Regions from separate parts of the Acidocella aluminiidurans genome, predicted to be linked through region 1. Evidence: predicted binding sites of a transcription regulator. Region 1 holds the regulator's gene; the other holds the start of a gene.
The links. The regulator LexA, encoded in region 1, represses DNA repair genes until DNA is damaged. The targets are predictions, from matches to a motif close to TGTTCTANNTANGTTC.
Positions count from the first base shown of each region.

Region 2: a site for LexA is predicted at 3,700-3,715, ahead of uvrA (excinuclease ABC subunit UvrA). Genes of this name have one in related genera too.

Region 1 is NZ_AP031589.1:3,302,875-3,310,571, reverse strand. Features, by position in the region: gene rplJ (50S ribosomal protein L10) at 1-409, opposite strand, end outside; gene rplA (50S ribosomal protein L1) at 671-1,360, opposite strand; gene rplK (50S ribosomal protein L11) at 1,364-1,798, opposite strand; gene pncA (bifunctional nicotinamidase/pyrazinamidase) at 1,955-2,584, shown strand; gene ACZ46S_RS16285 (cold-shock protein) at 2,644-3,288, opposite strand; gene ACZ46S_RS16280 (DEAD/DEAH box helicase) at 3,527-5,266, shown strand; gene lexA (transcriptional repressor LexA) at 5,327-6,034, opposite strand; gene ACZ46S_RS16270 (molybdopterin molybdotransferase MoeA) at 6,119-7,318, opposite strand; gene moaC (cyclic pyranopterin monophosphate synthase MoaC) at 7,315-7,697, opposite strand, start outside.
Region 2 is NZ_AP031589.1:3,647,538-3,655,234, reverse strand. Features, by position in the region: gene ACZ46S_RS17970 (hypothetical protein) at 1-51, opposite strand, end outside; gene ACZ46S_RS17965 (C40 family peptidase) at 95-811, opposite strand; gene uvrA (excinuclease ABC subunit UvrA) at 816-3,686, opposite strand; partial or broken gene ssb (single-stranded DNA-binding protein) at 3,811-4,328, shown strand; gene ACZ46S_RS17950 (lipocalin family protein) at 5,027-5,587, shown strand; gene ACZ46S_RS17945 (hypothetical protein) at 5,610-6,095, shown strand; gene ACZ46S_RS17940 (purine-cytosine permease family protein) at 6,128-7,510, opposite strand.

The DNA.
Region 1 (7,697 bases):
GGAGCTTGGCACGCAGGCTGTCCAGGGACGGCAGCTCGGAGAGCGCCTTGACACCATCGACATTCAGAACCTGATTGCCGAGGGCGCCGCCCAACAGAACAAACTTGTCATTGGTCTTGGCGAAGTCGACGGCAACCTTGGCCGCGGCAACAGGGTCAGCAGACCATGCCAGCGCGGTCGGCCCCTTCAGCAGGGGCGCGATACCGTCGAACCGGGTTCCTTCAAGAGCAAGAAGGGCCAGACGATTTTTCGCAACCTTGAAGCTCACCCCCGCCTCACGCATCTTGCGGCGCAGATTGGTCACATCAGCCACCGTCATCCCGTCATTCCGGGTGACGACAACCATGGACGTATCCGCGAACACCGCAGACAGTTCAGCGACGAATTCACGCTTCTCTATGCGATCCACATCCGTCTCCAACTTGACGGGCAGCTTGGCGTTGCCGCCTCACCACCCAGGTTACCCAAGCAACCGGGACCATCCCGGTCACTTTCGCCTGTCCTATGTCAGAACCACCAAAGCCCCGCCGAAGCGAAACATCTGGCACCTCTCTACCGTTTGCGGGGAACCCCCATTAAATCCGAGGATACATACGGTCTTGGACAGGTCGGGAGCCTCGCGGCCCCTGCCCGCTCCGGCCTAGCGGCCGAAGCGTATTCTCAAAAAACCTTAGGCGACGGTGGACACGTCCACGCGCACACCGGGGCCCATCGTCGAGGACAGCGCCACCTTCTGCAGATAGGTACCCTTGGCGCCGGTCGGCTTCGCCTTTTGCACGGCGTCGATCAACGCCTTGGCGTTCTCAACCAGCTTTTCCGCCTCGAAGCTCGCCTTGCCGATACCGGCATGGATGATACCAGCCTTCTCAGCACGGAACTCGACCTGACCGGACTTGGCGGCGGTGATCGCGCCCTTCACATCCATGGTCACGGTGCCCAGCTTCGGGTTCGGCATCAGGCCACGCGGGCCGAGGATTTTACCGAGCTTACCCACAACGCCCATCATGTCCGGGGTCGCGATGCAGCGGTCGAACTGAATGTCGCCAGCCTGGACCTTCTCGGCCAGATCGTCAGCACCCACCACGTCGGCGCCAGCGGCCAGCGCCTCTTCGGCCTTCGGGCCGCGGGCGAACACGCCCACGCGCAGAGTCTTGCCGGTGCCGTTCGGCAGCGAGATCAAGCCACGGACCATCTGGTCGGCGTGACGCGGATCAATGCCCAAGTTCAGCGAGATCTCAATGGTCTCGTCGAACTTCGCGGTGGCATTCTTTTTCGCCAGCGACACCGCATCGGTCAGGGCGTACAGCTTGTTGCGCTCAACCGTCTCGCGGGCAGCGTTCAGACGCTTATCTTTGGCCATCGTTTAGCCCTCCACCACGGTCAGGCCCATGGAGCGAGCGGAGCCCGCCAGCATGCGCACAGCGCCGTCAACATCGTTCGCGTTCATGTCCTTCATCTTGGTCGCGGCGATCTCGCGCAGCTGCGCGGTCGTCACCTTGCCCACGGCCGCGCCCTTGCCGGGGGTCGTGGTGCCCTTGTCGATGCCCGCCGCCTTCTTCAGGAAGTAGGTGTTGGGCGGAGTCTTCATGATGAAGGAGAAGGTGCGGTCAGCGAAGGCGGTGATCACCACCGGAACCGGCATGCCGGGCTCCATCTGCTGCGTCGCCGCATTGAATTCCTTGACGAACTGCATGATATTCAGACCACGCTGGCCGAGCGCGGGACCCACCGGCGGCGACGGGTTCGCCTTGCCTGCAGGGATCTGCAGCTTGATATAGCCGACAACTTTCTTAGCCATTTCTGGCTCCTTTCATCCTATGGCTTGCGCCATTGGACCGCGGTTCAAGCAGCCGGACACACCTATCCAAGCCTCCCACGTTCCGAGGGGCGGAGCCTTAACGCAACCGCATCGCACTGTCTAGCACCCGCTCGCGTTTTCCCGATAATATAAGCCATGCAAAAAAAAGCGGCCCTTCTGGTCATCGACCTGCAAAATGATTTCTGTCCCGGCGGCGCGCTTGCCGTCCCTGGAGGCAATGAGATTGCGCCTTTGATCAACAGCCTGGCGCGGCACTTCGACGAAGTTGTGCTCACCCAGGACTGGCATCCGGCGGACCACACCTCCTTCGCCGCCAACCACCCAGGGAAGGCCGCATTTGATACAATTCAGTTGCCTTATGGCCAACAAATCCTATGGCCCACCCATTGCGTCATGGGGACGTCGGGCGCCGCGCTCGTGCCTGGGCTCGACATCCCGCATGCGGGTCTGATCCTTCGAAAGGGCAGCCATTCTTCAATCGACAGCTATTCGGGCTTTCTGGAAGCGGATCGCGCCACACCCACCGGCCTTGCCGGCTACCTGCGGGAGCGGAGCATCACACACTTATATATATGTGGCTTGGCCTTCGATTTCTGCGTGCGTTGGACGGCCGAGGACGCAGCCCAGGCAGGCTTCGAGGTTTGCGTTGTTGAGGATGCGTGCCGGGCGATAGATTTACAAGGCTCGAGCGCGAAGGCCCGCGCGGCCATGCAAACGGCAGGCGTCAAGCTGGCCAAGAGCCAAGACATCTTGCAGCCACACTAATCGCCCCTCAAAACGTAAAAAACCCCGCAGAAGCGGGGTTTTTCACGGAAATTCGCCGGTTAGTCGACGATGATTGCGGAAACTTCCGGCCCTTTGGAGCCTTGCACCACACTCATCTTAACCGCCTGGCCCTCTTGCAGCGGCGAAAGGCCGGCTGCCTCAAGCGCTGTGGCATGGACAAACACGTCCTTACCGCCAGCTTCCGGGCTGATGAAGCCGAAGCCCTTGGTGGCATTGTACCATTTCACAATACCAGCCATCTCAACAGCGGGACCGGAGGCCTGCTGACGGGGTGGACGCGGCGCGCGGGGACGGTCAAAGCCGCCACCACCGAAGCCGCCCGGGGCACGCGGCGGCGGGGCCTCACCCTCGGTCACGGAAATAACCTGATTGACCTGACGGCCCTTCTGCCCCTGCCCCACACGGATCTGCAGCACAGAACCAGGGGTAACGGACTGGAAACCGGCACTCTGAAGCGAGTTGGCATGAAGAAACACGTCGCCGGACCCATCTGCCATCTCGACGAAACCAAACCCCTTTTCAGCATTATACCACTTCACAGTGGCCTTTGCTTCAGGGGCAGATGATTGCGCCCCAAACCCCGAGAAAGACGGCGGGAATGAAGGAGCGTTACCATAAAAATTATCGTCGTCGAAACCACGGCGGCGGCTCTGCCGCTGGCGGTCATTCTTCGGGGGTCGCACTATAAAAACTGTCCTCTAAAAGACTTTCGGGGCACCGGGCTCTAGCCAAGCAACAGCAGCATAGGCCACGCTGTGGCGGCCTTCAATCCCGAAATGCTGCTCCATCGCAAGCAATTCAGCTAAAATAGCTGCCATTTTTACGATTCTCGACCCAAGTGCGCATGAATATGCGCCGCTGCACGGCTGCACGGCTAATCCACCGCTTGTTGCCTGGCGCCCTAGCCCCTATGAGCCGCTCATGCCCTTCCCCGACACCAATCCCAGCCTCGCAAAAGCTCTCGCTCAGCGCGGCTATGCCGACCCTACCTCCGTACAAAGCGCAGTCCTCACGCCGGAAGCTGACGGGCGGGACTTGCTTGTATCCGCTCAAACTGGCTCCGGGAAGACCGTCGCATTCGGCCTTGCTTTAGCGGGTGGTATCCTCGGCGAGGCCGCGTCGATGCCAGCCACGCATGCGCCTCTGGTGCTTGTAATCGCCCCCACCCGTGAGCTTGCGCTGCAGGTTCACGCCGAATTGACCTGGCTTTACGAATTCACTGGCGCGCGGATCCTGTCCTGCGTCGGCGGCATGGACGCACGACGCGAGGCGCGCCTCTTGGCCGGCGGATGCCATTTCGTGGTTGGCACGCCCGGCCGCCTGAAAGACCATATCGAACGCGGCAATCTGCGCCTCGACGAGCTGGAAGCCGTCGTGCTCGACGAGGCCGACGAAATGCTCGATCTCGGGTTCCGGGAAGAACTCGAATTCATTCTCAGCACGGCGCCGGCCTCTCGCCGCACCTTGCTGTTTTCAGCCACAATCGCGCGCGACATCGCCGCACTTGCCCGAACCTATCAGCAAAATGCGCTGCGTATCGACACCGTCGCCGCCAACCAGCCTCATGCCGATATCGAATACCGGGCCGTCCGCGTTGCCGGCCACGAACTCGAAGCGGCCCTCGTCAATATACTAAGAGCGCAGGATAGCCGGGCGCTGGTTTTCTGCGCCACCCGGGATACTGTGCGCACGCTTCACGCCAACCTCGTCGCACGGGGTTTCACTGCGGCCGCCTTGTCGGGAGAACTATCCCAGGCTGAGCGTAACGCCGCCTTGTCAGCGCTGCGTGACGGGCGCGCACAGGTCTGTATCGCAACCGATGTCGCCGCGCGTGGGTTGGATTTGCCGGATCTCGACCTGGTCATTCACGCGGACCTTCCCACCAATAAGGCAACGTTCCTGCATCGTTCCGGCCGTACCGGGCGCGCAGGGCGCAAGGGGGTTTCCGTCCTGCTCGTCCCGCCTGCGCGGCGGCGCCGGGCGGAATTGCTCTTGCGGGAGGCAAATGCCCAGGCTGTCTGGGTTGACCCGCCGACGCCGGAGGACATCCGTGCAAAGGATGAGATACGCCTCCTGAACAATCCGCAGCTGCAAGAAACACCCGGCGAAATCGAGCTTGAGCTCGGCCAGAAGCTTCTGGCCCGGAGTTCACCGGAAATCATCGCTGCGGCTTTCGTGAAACTGGCCCAGGCCCATCTGCCACGCGCGGCGAACGTTACGATCCTGCCGCCCGAAGCCCAGCGCCCCGCCCGCGCGCCGCATACCGGCAAGGCATCCCATGGCCCGGTGAGCGAGGGCACTTGGTTTCGCGTGGCCCTTGGCCGCAAACAAAATGCCGATCCGCGCTGGCTGGTGCCGCTGATCTGCAAGGCGGGGGGCGTCAGTAAACAAGAGATCGGTGCCATTCGCATTTTTGAGCGCGAGACCAAGTTCGAAATTGCGGCCCATGCCGCGAGCGCCTTTGCCAATGCGGCGAACGCCCAGACCGAGGCGCGGATCGAGCCCGCCGCCCCGCCGAGCAGCCCCTCACGCGCTCGCACGCAGTTTTCCGAACGCGGCGATTTCAAGACGAAAGCGGCTCCGAAGCCATATGCGCCAAAACCTGGCGGCAAGCTCAGCGAGCAACAGCGCCGGCGGCAGAATAAAGCGTCTCGCCATTGATTGCAGCTGATCCGGCCTCGAAAGGGATCGGATCAGCCAATCAGGCTCTGCGGCACACGCTTAATATTGCCGCATCAGCGCGATCAGGCGACCTTGAACACGGACACGTTCAGCCGGGAAAATTCTCGTTTCATACCGGATATTGGCTGGCTCCAGCGCAATGGACTGCCCTTTCCGGCGCAGACGCTTCAGCGTCACCTCGTGATCATCGACCAACGCGACGATAATCTGCCCGTTTTCAGCCGTATCGCCGCGCCGGATGATCACTGTATCACCGTCCAGAATTCCCGCTTCGATCATCGAATCGCCTTCGACGGTCAATGCGAAATGCTCCCCGGCGCCAAGCATGGAGAGCGGGATTTCGATCGTCTCTTCATTATCGCGCAAGGCTTCGATCGGCAGGCCTGCGGCGATTTTACCGTAAAGCGGCAGAGAAATCGCGGAAGGTTCAAAACTCTCCAGCTCATCTTGCTGCGACAGCCCGCGAGTTCCAAAATGTCCTTGAATCACGTTGGGCGCAAAACCATGCGCCTGCGCCTTGCTCGGCGTTATATCCTGCGGCAGCCGCACCACTTCCAGGGCTCTCGCCCTGTGCTTGTGGCGGCGCAGGAACCCACGTTCTTCCAGGGCGGAAATCAACCGATGGATTCCGGATTTTGAACGGAGATCCAAAGCCTCCTTCATTTCCTCGAAGCTGGGGCTGCATCCGGTCTCGCGCAGATGCCGGTCGATGAATAACAGCAATTCATGCTGTTTCGGCGTCAGCATTGAACATCTCCGAATTTTAAAGCTTCTGGAACAAAGCAACAACAAGGTGATGTTCTAGTTTAGTTCTCGTTTTCGCGTCAAGCGTTACGAATGATCCAAGCGCAGGATCTCCACGTAATGATCCAGCTGGGCGGCCGGTGAAAACGGCACACGGCGGATCAGCGCGTTGGACCGCGCCAAGGCACGCAGCATTCCTGAATCCTGTACCGGCAGCGGTGTTACCCGCATTTCGCCGTCCGCGGTCTTAGCGATCACCGCCCGAACATAGTCTTCCCGCATATCATTGGCCCGCATCGGCGCCGCCAATCGCATGCTTTCAAAGCGCGGCGGTTCAGCGGGCAAACCACACAGCGCCTCGATGGCGGCGCGTAAAAACAACACCGCGCAGACATAAGCGGACACGGGGTTGCCGGGCAGCCCCAACACAGGCAACTCACCGAGTCTGCCAAATATCAGGGGCTTGCCGGGGCGCATCGCGATTTTCCAGAAATCCAGCGCAAAACCGTGCTGGGACAGCCCTTGCCTAACCAGATCATAGGCACCGACACTCGCCCCACCTGTGGTCAGCAACAGATCGGCTCCTTTGGCAGCTAACGCCGCCTGCGCAACCTCGCCAACAGCATCACGCGCAATCGGCAAAACCAGCGGCTCGCCGCCATGGGCTGCAACGAAGGCGCTCAGCATCAGGGCGTTGGAGTTGGCGATCCCCCCGGCGGGAAGCGGCTCACCCGGCAGGGCAATTTCGTCCCCGGTGCAGAGGATCGCGATGCGCGGGCGCCGGTGAACAGCCAGCCAGGGATGCCCCGCCGCGGCAGCCAGTCCGATATCCCGCACAGACAGCCGCGCCGCCGCCGGCAAGACCTCGTCACCGGCTTGTATATCCTGGCCCTTACGGCGGATGTGGAGCCCAACGCGCACGCTTGCTGCAGGCTCCACCAAATCCGCCGCGACGGAGGCGTTCTCCTGGATCAAAACGGTATCCGCACCGTTGGGGATCGTGCTTCCGGTAAAGATCCGAACCGCCTCCCCCGGTCCAACCTCACCCGCGAACGGGTGCCCAGCCGGCGCTTCACCGGTCAGCCGGAGCGGCTTGCCAAGCTCAGTGTCAGCAGCACGCACTGCATACCCGTCCATGGCCGAAACATCACCAGGCGGCACAGTCAGCCGGGAGATGACCGGGCGCGCCAGCACGCGTTCATAGGCCTGTGCCAGCCCGACCATTTCAACGGCCACGGGCTTTAAATCGGCGACAATCCGGGCGCGCGCCTCCTCGACACTGATCATGGTGCCGAAAAATCTCCGCTCTTGCCGCCAGTCTTTCGCGTCAGCCGAATCGCCTCGATCCGCATCGTCTTATCCGCGGCCTTGACCATGTCATAGATGGTCAAAGCCGCAAGACTGACGGCGGTCAGGGCTTCCATTTCAATGCCGGTGCGTGCCGTTGTCCGGGCCGTGGCGACGATCTCGACCGAATCCTGCTCCAGGATTAGGTCAATGCTGATTGCATCGAGTGGCAGCGGATGGCAGAGCGGGATCAGCTCTCCGGTTTTCTTTGCCGCCATAATCCCGGCGATTCGCGCCGCCGCGAGGACATCGCCTTTTTCAGCCTGATTGTCGCGGATCAAGCTGACGGTCTCGGGCCGCATCACCACCCGCCCCTTGG
Region 2 (7,697 bases), 340 kb from region 1:
GAACATCGCAATGCGGGGTAAAGGCGGCAACGGGGCAAGAGCTTTTTGCATGCGCGCCAAAGATTAAATCAGCGAAACCGATGCGTCCATCGCTTCAATCCACCCAGAGCAGCCGATGATGGTCGAAGGCACGCGGCATATCGGGTTTGATGATCTGGAAAAACGGCGAGATGTCGAAATCGCGTGGGGTGAACAGGCCGGTATCATGGATATGATAGATCTCCCGCACCTTCGCCGCCGCCGGGCCGGGGGGCACCGAGGGCGGGATCTCGGGCAGGATCGGGTAATGCGCCGCCTGAAACGCCTCCGCCACCAGGGTTGAGCAGATCGCCCGGCTGGGGTCGGCGGAGCCGACCGCGATCGCCCGGCGCCGCCAGGCGCGCGGCACCGGCAGCGGCACCATATAGCGCGCCAGATCCACCACATGTTTCAGGTCATATTGCGCGCCCAGCCGGGCCTGAGCATGGGCGAGGACGATGTCCGCATCCGCTTCGGTCAGGCTGATCGGCCGGCAGATGCGCAGATGGTAAGGTGCCAGCTCCGCCAGCGCAAAGCGCCGCACACCCTGCAGCACATCCGCCTCGATGCACATGCCCCCGCCCGCATACAGCACCGCATGCGACCAGCTGGACTGGGTGAGATATTTGATCGCCGCGCTGATGCGCAGATTGCCTTCGACCAGGATCACATCCGCCTTGCGCAGCAGCGCCTGCAACGCGACCATATCCACCGGCAAGGCCGGGGCGGCCTCGACCTCCTGGGTCAGGAAGGTCGCCAGCCAGCCTCCGACGATGCGGCGGAGCCGGTTCACCGCGTCACGCCTTCTTGCGCGTCTTCGCCGGCTTGGCCGGCGCCAGCAAGGGGGCGAGGAAGCGGCCCGTATAGCTGCCTGCACTCGCGGCGATATCCTCCGGCGTGCCGGTGGCGATGACGCGCCCGCCGCCCGAGCCCCCCTCCGGCCCGATATCGATGATATGATCGGCGGTTTTGATCACTTCGAGATTATGCTCGATGACGATGATGGTGTTGCCGGCATCCACCAGCGCATGCAGCACTTCCAAGAGCTTGCGGATATCCTCGAAATGCAGCCCGGTCGTCGGCTCATCGAGAATATAGAGCGTGCGTCCGGTGGCGCGGCGCGCCAGCTCCTTGGCCAGCTTGATGCGCTGCGCCTCGCCGCCTGAAAGCGTGGTCGCCTGCTGACCGAGCTTGATATAGCCGAGCCCGACACGGGCCAGAATCGAGAGCCGGTCATGGATCTTCGGCACCGCGGAGAAGAACGTCAGCGCCTCGTCCACGGACATATCCAGCACATCGGCGATGGATTTGCCGCGGAACTTCACCTCCAGCGTCTCGCGGTTATAGCGCTTGCCCTTGCAGGTGTCGCAGGTGACGAACACGTCCGGCAGGAAATGCATCTCGATCTTCAGCACGCCGTCGCCCTGGCAGGCCTCGCAGCGCCCGCCTTTGACGTTGAAGGAGAACCGCCCCGGCTTGTAACCCCGCGCGCGCGCCTCCGGCATCTCGGCGAACCAGTCGCGGATCGGCGCGAACAGATCCGTATAGGTGGCGGGGTTGGAGCGCGGGGTGCGGCCGATCGGCGACTGGTCGATATCGATGATCTTATCTAGCTGCTCCATGCCCTCGATCTTCTCGAAGGGCGCCGGCACCTCGCCCGAGCCCATCAGCCGGCGCGAGAGCGCCTTGTAGAGCGTGTCGATCACCAGCGTCGATTTGCCGCCACCTGAGACGCCGGTCACACAGGTGAACAGCCCCAGCGGGAAGGTCGCGGTGACATCCTTCAGATTATTGCCGCGCGCGCCGACGAGCTTGATGGTGCGGTTCTTCTGCACCGGCCGGCGTTGCGGCACCGGGATCGAGCGCCGGCCGGAGAGATAATCCCCGGTGACGGATTTCGGGTTGGCCGCCACCTCGGCCGGCGTGCCCTGCGCCACCACATGCCCGCCCTTCACCCCGGCTTCCGGCCCCATATCCACCAGATGGTCGGCGGCGCGGATCGCGTCTTCATCATGCTCCACCACCAGCACGGTATTGCCCAGGCGCTTGAGCCGCTCCAGCGTGCCCAACAGCCGCTCATTATCGCGCTGGTGCAGGCCGATGGAGGGCTCATCCAGCACATAGAGCACACCGGTCAGCCCGGAGCCGATCTGCGAGGCCAGGCGGATGCGCTGGCTCTCCCCGCCCGACAGCGTCGCGGAAGAGCGCGCCAGGGTGAGATAATTCAACCCGACATCGAGCAGGAATTGCAGCCTCTCCTCGATCTCCTTGAGGATGCGCCGGGCGATTTCCAGGCGCTGCGGGGTGAGGGTGGCGGCGACGCTGGCAAACCAGTCTCGCGCCTTGTCGATGGACAGCTCCGCCACCTCGGCCAGGTTTTTCTCCGCCACCTTCACCGCCAGCGCCTCGGGGCGCAGCCTTGCGCCGTTGCAGGCCGCACAGGGACGCTCGGCATGGTAGCGGGAAAGCTCCTCGCGCACCCAGGCGGAATCGGTTTCCTTGTAGCGCCGGTCGAGATTTTTGATGATCCCCTCGAACGGCTTCACGACATTATAGGCGCGCGCGCTGTCCTTGTAGGTGAATTTGATCTCCTCCTTGCCGGAGCCGAACAGGAACACCTCGCGCACATCTTCGGGCACATCCTCCCAGGCGGTGCCCAGCTTCACCCCGTAATGCTTGGCGATGGCGGCGATGGTCTGGTCGTAATAAGGCGATTGCGCGTTGGCCCAGGGGGCGATGGCATTGTCATCCAGCGCCCGGCGCTCATCGGGCACCACCAGATGCGGGTCGAAATAGATCTCATGCCCCAGCCCATCGCATTCCGGACAGGCGCCATGGGGGGAATTGAAGGAGAACAGCCGCGGCTCGATCTCCTCGATGGTGAAGCCGGAAACCGGACAGGCAAAGCGCGAGGAAAACACCGTGCGCTCCTGGGTGTCGTGATTTTCGGCATAGACGATGCCATCCGCCAACCCCAGAGCCGTCTCGAAACTATCCGCCAGGCGCTGCTCCAGCCCGGATTTGACCACCAGCCGGTCGACGACGATCTCGATATCGTGCTTCAGCGTCTTCTTCAGCGCCGGGGCCTCGGCGATTTCATACACGGTGCCGTCGATCTTGGCCCGGGTGAAGCCCTTGCGCTGATATTCCGCCAGCTCCTTTTTATATTCGCCCTTGCGCCCCCTTATCACCGGCGCCAGCAGCAATAGCCGCGTGCCTTCGGGCATCGCCATCACCCTATCCACCATCTGGCTCACCGTCTGCGCCTCGATCGGCAGGCCGGTCGCCGGCGAATAGGGCACCCCGGCCCGCGCCCAAAGCAGACGCATATAATCATGGATCTCCGTCACGGTGCCGACGGTGGAGCGGGGGTTCTTCGAGGTGGTCTTCTGCTCAATGGAGATCGCCGGGGAGAGCCCCTCGATGCTGTCCACATCCGGCTTGCCCATCAGCTCCAGGAACTGCCGCGCATAGGCCGAGAGGCTCTCCACATAGCGCCGCTGCCCCTCGGCATAGATGGTATCGAAGGCCAGCGAGGATTTGCCCGAGCCGGAGAGCCCGGTGATCACGGTCAGCTGCTCGCGCGGAATCTGGATGTCGATATTTTTCAGATTATGTTCGCGCGCGCCGCGAACGCTAATGAAGCCGGCACCCTTCTGCTCCGCCATGATCGATCCTGGATGTTCGTGATACGTTCTTGTAAGATAGGGTCTCGCCGCGTATAAAGCAACGCTGGCCACCGCGTGGCGGATGCGCTATCCTGAAAGACAATTTTGAGTTGTAGAGGGCGACATGGCTGGTAGTGTGAACAAGGTGATTCTGGTGGGCAATCTCGGGCGCGACCCGGAGATCCGCAACACCCAGTCCGGCATGAAGGTCGTCAATTTGGCCGTCGCCACCTCCGAGAGCTGGAACGACAAGGCCAGCGGCGAGCGCAAGGAGCTGACCGAGTGGCACCGCGTGGTCATCATGAATGACCGGCTGGCCGATGTGGCGGAGAAATATCTGAAAAAGGGCTCCAAGCTCTATCTGGAAGGCAAGCTGCAGACCCGCAAATGGACCGACCAGTCCGGCCAGGAGCGCTATACCACCGAGATCATGATCGGCCGCTTCAACGGCGAGCTGGTGCTGCTGGACCGCGCCGGCGGGGGAGCGGGCGGCGGTATGGGCATGGGGGCGGCATGGGCGGTGGCGACGAGTACGCGCCGCGCACAGCCTCGGCCCCCGCCGCGAAATCCCCCGCCCGCGCCGTCGGTGGCTGGGATACGCGGCCGAGCAATGGCGATCTGGACGACGAAATCCCGTTCTAACCCCGCCTGATCTCGGCGGCTTACCGCAAACCGCGCCCTCGGGCGCGGTTTTTTGCGTCTAAAAATCCCGCCGCAGGCCGTTTTTTCGTTACGAATAAATCATAAAAACACTAACTTTTCCCTCATTTGAAAAGCGAGATCATTATAGCTATCATAACGTTCACGCGATGCGCGAAACACAAAACAACCCAAGCGTGCCATGACATCGCGACCAAATCCGGATGGGCGCTTTTTAAACAAAACCAAAAATCCCGTCCGATTCAAAATCTTTAGCGACATTCTATGTTTCTGTCGAAAACATTAAAAGTTTTCCACCTCTGGTTTTCAACCCGTTTCAGCAATTCATTTACTTGAAGTTGATTCACAATCATTACCATCGATACATACAACGATAGCCATACAAACAATTTTTCACTAAACGTTCGCGTTGGGCATCAGATAAAATTGAAGCACACACTCCGCCTCTTTGCGTCATGGCTGGCCGCCTTGGCCGGCATATTGAGCGTTACCAACCGAAGCGACGATACCGGTCCACCTCGTCAACCTCTCTCTGAACGCCGAGACCAGAATCACCCCGAACGCCCTCCTCGCGGCCTACAGCGTGAATATCAGCTTCAACAGCCCCAGGCTCAACAGCACCAGGTGATCCGCCGCGCCAAAGCCCGCGTAGACAGGCTTTGACCCGGAAGGACCGATCCATGCGCGGATGGCTGCTCATTCCCTTGCTGCTGCTGATCTCAGGCTGTGCCGGAACACCCGCGCCCGTCATCGCGCCGCAACCGCAAAAGCCGGTTGAGATGTCGCGGCTGTTTACCGGCACCTGGTACGAAATCGGCCGCATCCCAATGAAACTGACCGATGGCTGCGTCGCCGGCACCACGCGCTATTTCGCCAACGCCCAGGGCCAGCTGATGGAGCGCGATGCCTGCCGCATGCACACGCCGGCGGGCAGGGAAAAATCCTTCCAGGGCAGCGTCGCGATTCTGGCCCCCGGCGCCAACAACAAATTTCTCGTGCGCTACCGGCTCTGGCATCTGTTCACCATCCCCTATACCTACTGGATCCTCGATCACGCCGCCGATTATAGCTGGTTCATCGTCGCCAACCCGCAAATGACGCTGCTCTCCGTCTTCACCCGCACACCCGATCCCGCCCCGGCGCTGGTGGAACAGCTGACGGCGCGTGTCCGTGCGCTCGGCTATCAGGGCAAGCTGGAATATCCCGCCCGCTTCCCGCCGACCGACCAACCGGCTAAATGACGCGGATAACGGGAGAGATTCCATGCGGCTCTGGGCCCTCGCCTTCATTCTCTGTGGTATCGCTCACGCCGCCTTGGCCGATGAGGCCAGACTGTGCCAGGCGCGGCAAGGCCAGTACCTGACCGGCACCATCGCGCATGGCCCGTTCTTCGTCCGCGCCCGGGACTATCGCGACGGGGTGGCGCTTTCCCACAGCAAGATCCTGCTGCGCGGCGATGATGGCCAGATCTACGATATTCGCGCGGATAACGTCTTCGCGGCCGGCTACGATGCGGCCCCCGACACGGTTCCGGCGCCGCTTTCAGCGCTGCATCCCGGCATGCGGCTGGCGCTGTGCGGCAAACTCTACAGCCTGCGCAACGGACGAATGGGAATGGATTGGGTGCATACCAATTGCGGCGACACCCCACGCCCCAGCGCCCCGGACGGGTTTCTGAAACAGCTCGGCCCGGACGCAACGCCCGGGCCGAACCTTGAAAATGCCCGCGAATATTGCCGGCTTTGGTAAAGCCGGCAATATTCTGAGTCTGATCTTCGCGTCTATACAGCCGGCACGAGACTGGCCGCGCTCTTGCGCGCCATCACATAATAGACCGGGCTGATCACGCAGAGCCCGACGATCCAGGAGAGATCCACCCCGTCCAGCGCCTTCGCCACCGGGCCGGTATAGAGATCGTTCGAGACAAACGGCAGCTGAATGAGAATCCCCAATATATAGCAGAAGATCGCCGATTTATTGAAGCGCCCGTAGATGCCGCCCGCGGCGGTGAAAAACGCCCCGACATCGTAATCCCCATGCCGCACCAGATAGAAATCCACCAGATTGATCGCCGTCCAGGGCACCAGCACATAGAGCAGCAACAGGATGAAGTTGGTGTAGTTGGTCAGGAAGGCCCCCGCCGCGAACAAGGCGATGGCCAAGCCAACCAACGTGATCGCGATCGCGGTGATGGTGCGCGCCGCCGCCCCCGGCTTCCAGCCCGGTGCGAATGTATGCACCAGCGTGATGGTGGAGAGCACGCCGCAATAGAGGTTCATCGCATTGGTGCCGGCGAAGCCGATGGAAAAAATGATCACAACCGGCACCGCGACCGCCCCGGTAAAGCTGGTGAGCCCCGCGACCGGATCGCCATTCGCCGCAACCAGCCCCAGCATCGCGCCCAAAATCATCGGGAAGATCGAGCCAAGCGTGCAGCCCCAGTAGGAGGCCCAGAACGCGTCCTTCGCACCCGTATCATGCGGCATATAGCGGCTGTAATCCGAAACATAGGGCGCGTAGGCAATCTGCCAGAGCGCGCCGACCGAGACCATGCTGCAGAATCCGGCCAGGTTGAAATGGTTCATCGCCATGAAATTGCCGGGCAGGCCATGCACCAGCACGATCCAGGCGAAGCTGACCAGCAGCGCCAGACCGGATGCCCATGTGATCACCCGCGCGTAGGCGTGAATGAGGTCGTGCCCGAAAATCGTTGCGATGACGCTGATCACCGCGATCAGCACGATCAGCCAGCGTTGGTCGATCCCCGCCGCGATCGTGTGCAAGGATTGTCCCGCGAGCACGATATTGGAGGCCAGAAAGCCGACATACATGACGATGACGATGGCCACCACCAGCACCGCGCCGATGGTCCCGAACTGCCCGCGCGTCTGCACCATCTGCGGCACGCCAAGCCGCGCGCCCTGCGCCGAATGCAGCGCCATGAAAATCGCGCCGACCAGATTGCCGATGATGATCGAAAGGCAGGAGCTGACGAAATCCAGCTTGAACACGGCCGATGCCAGTGAGCCGGTGATGATCGTCAGCATCATGATGTTCGAGCCGAACCAGATGGTGAACAGATCCCGCCAGGTGCCGTGGCGCTGATCGAGAGGGATTTGGTAGATCGTATGTTGCTCGACTTTGCCAGGAGCTTCCGTGGCCATGTTGCTGTCCTTAGGGCTGGGGGTGGTACGCCGCGGCGGCGCGGAGATCAGGCCGAAATCGCATCGCGCCACGCCGGCAAATATTGCCGGAGGTCGCGGCGCAAGCAGCTTGCGGGCGAGACGTAATGGTCACGCGGTGCACTCCATTATTTAATCTTAGCCACAGCTTACACTAATCGAGCGGGCT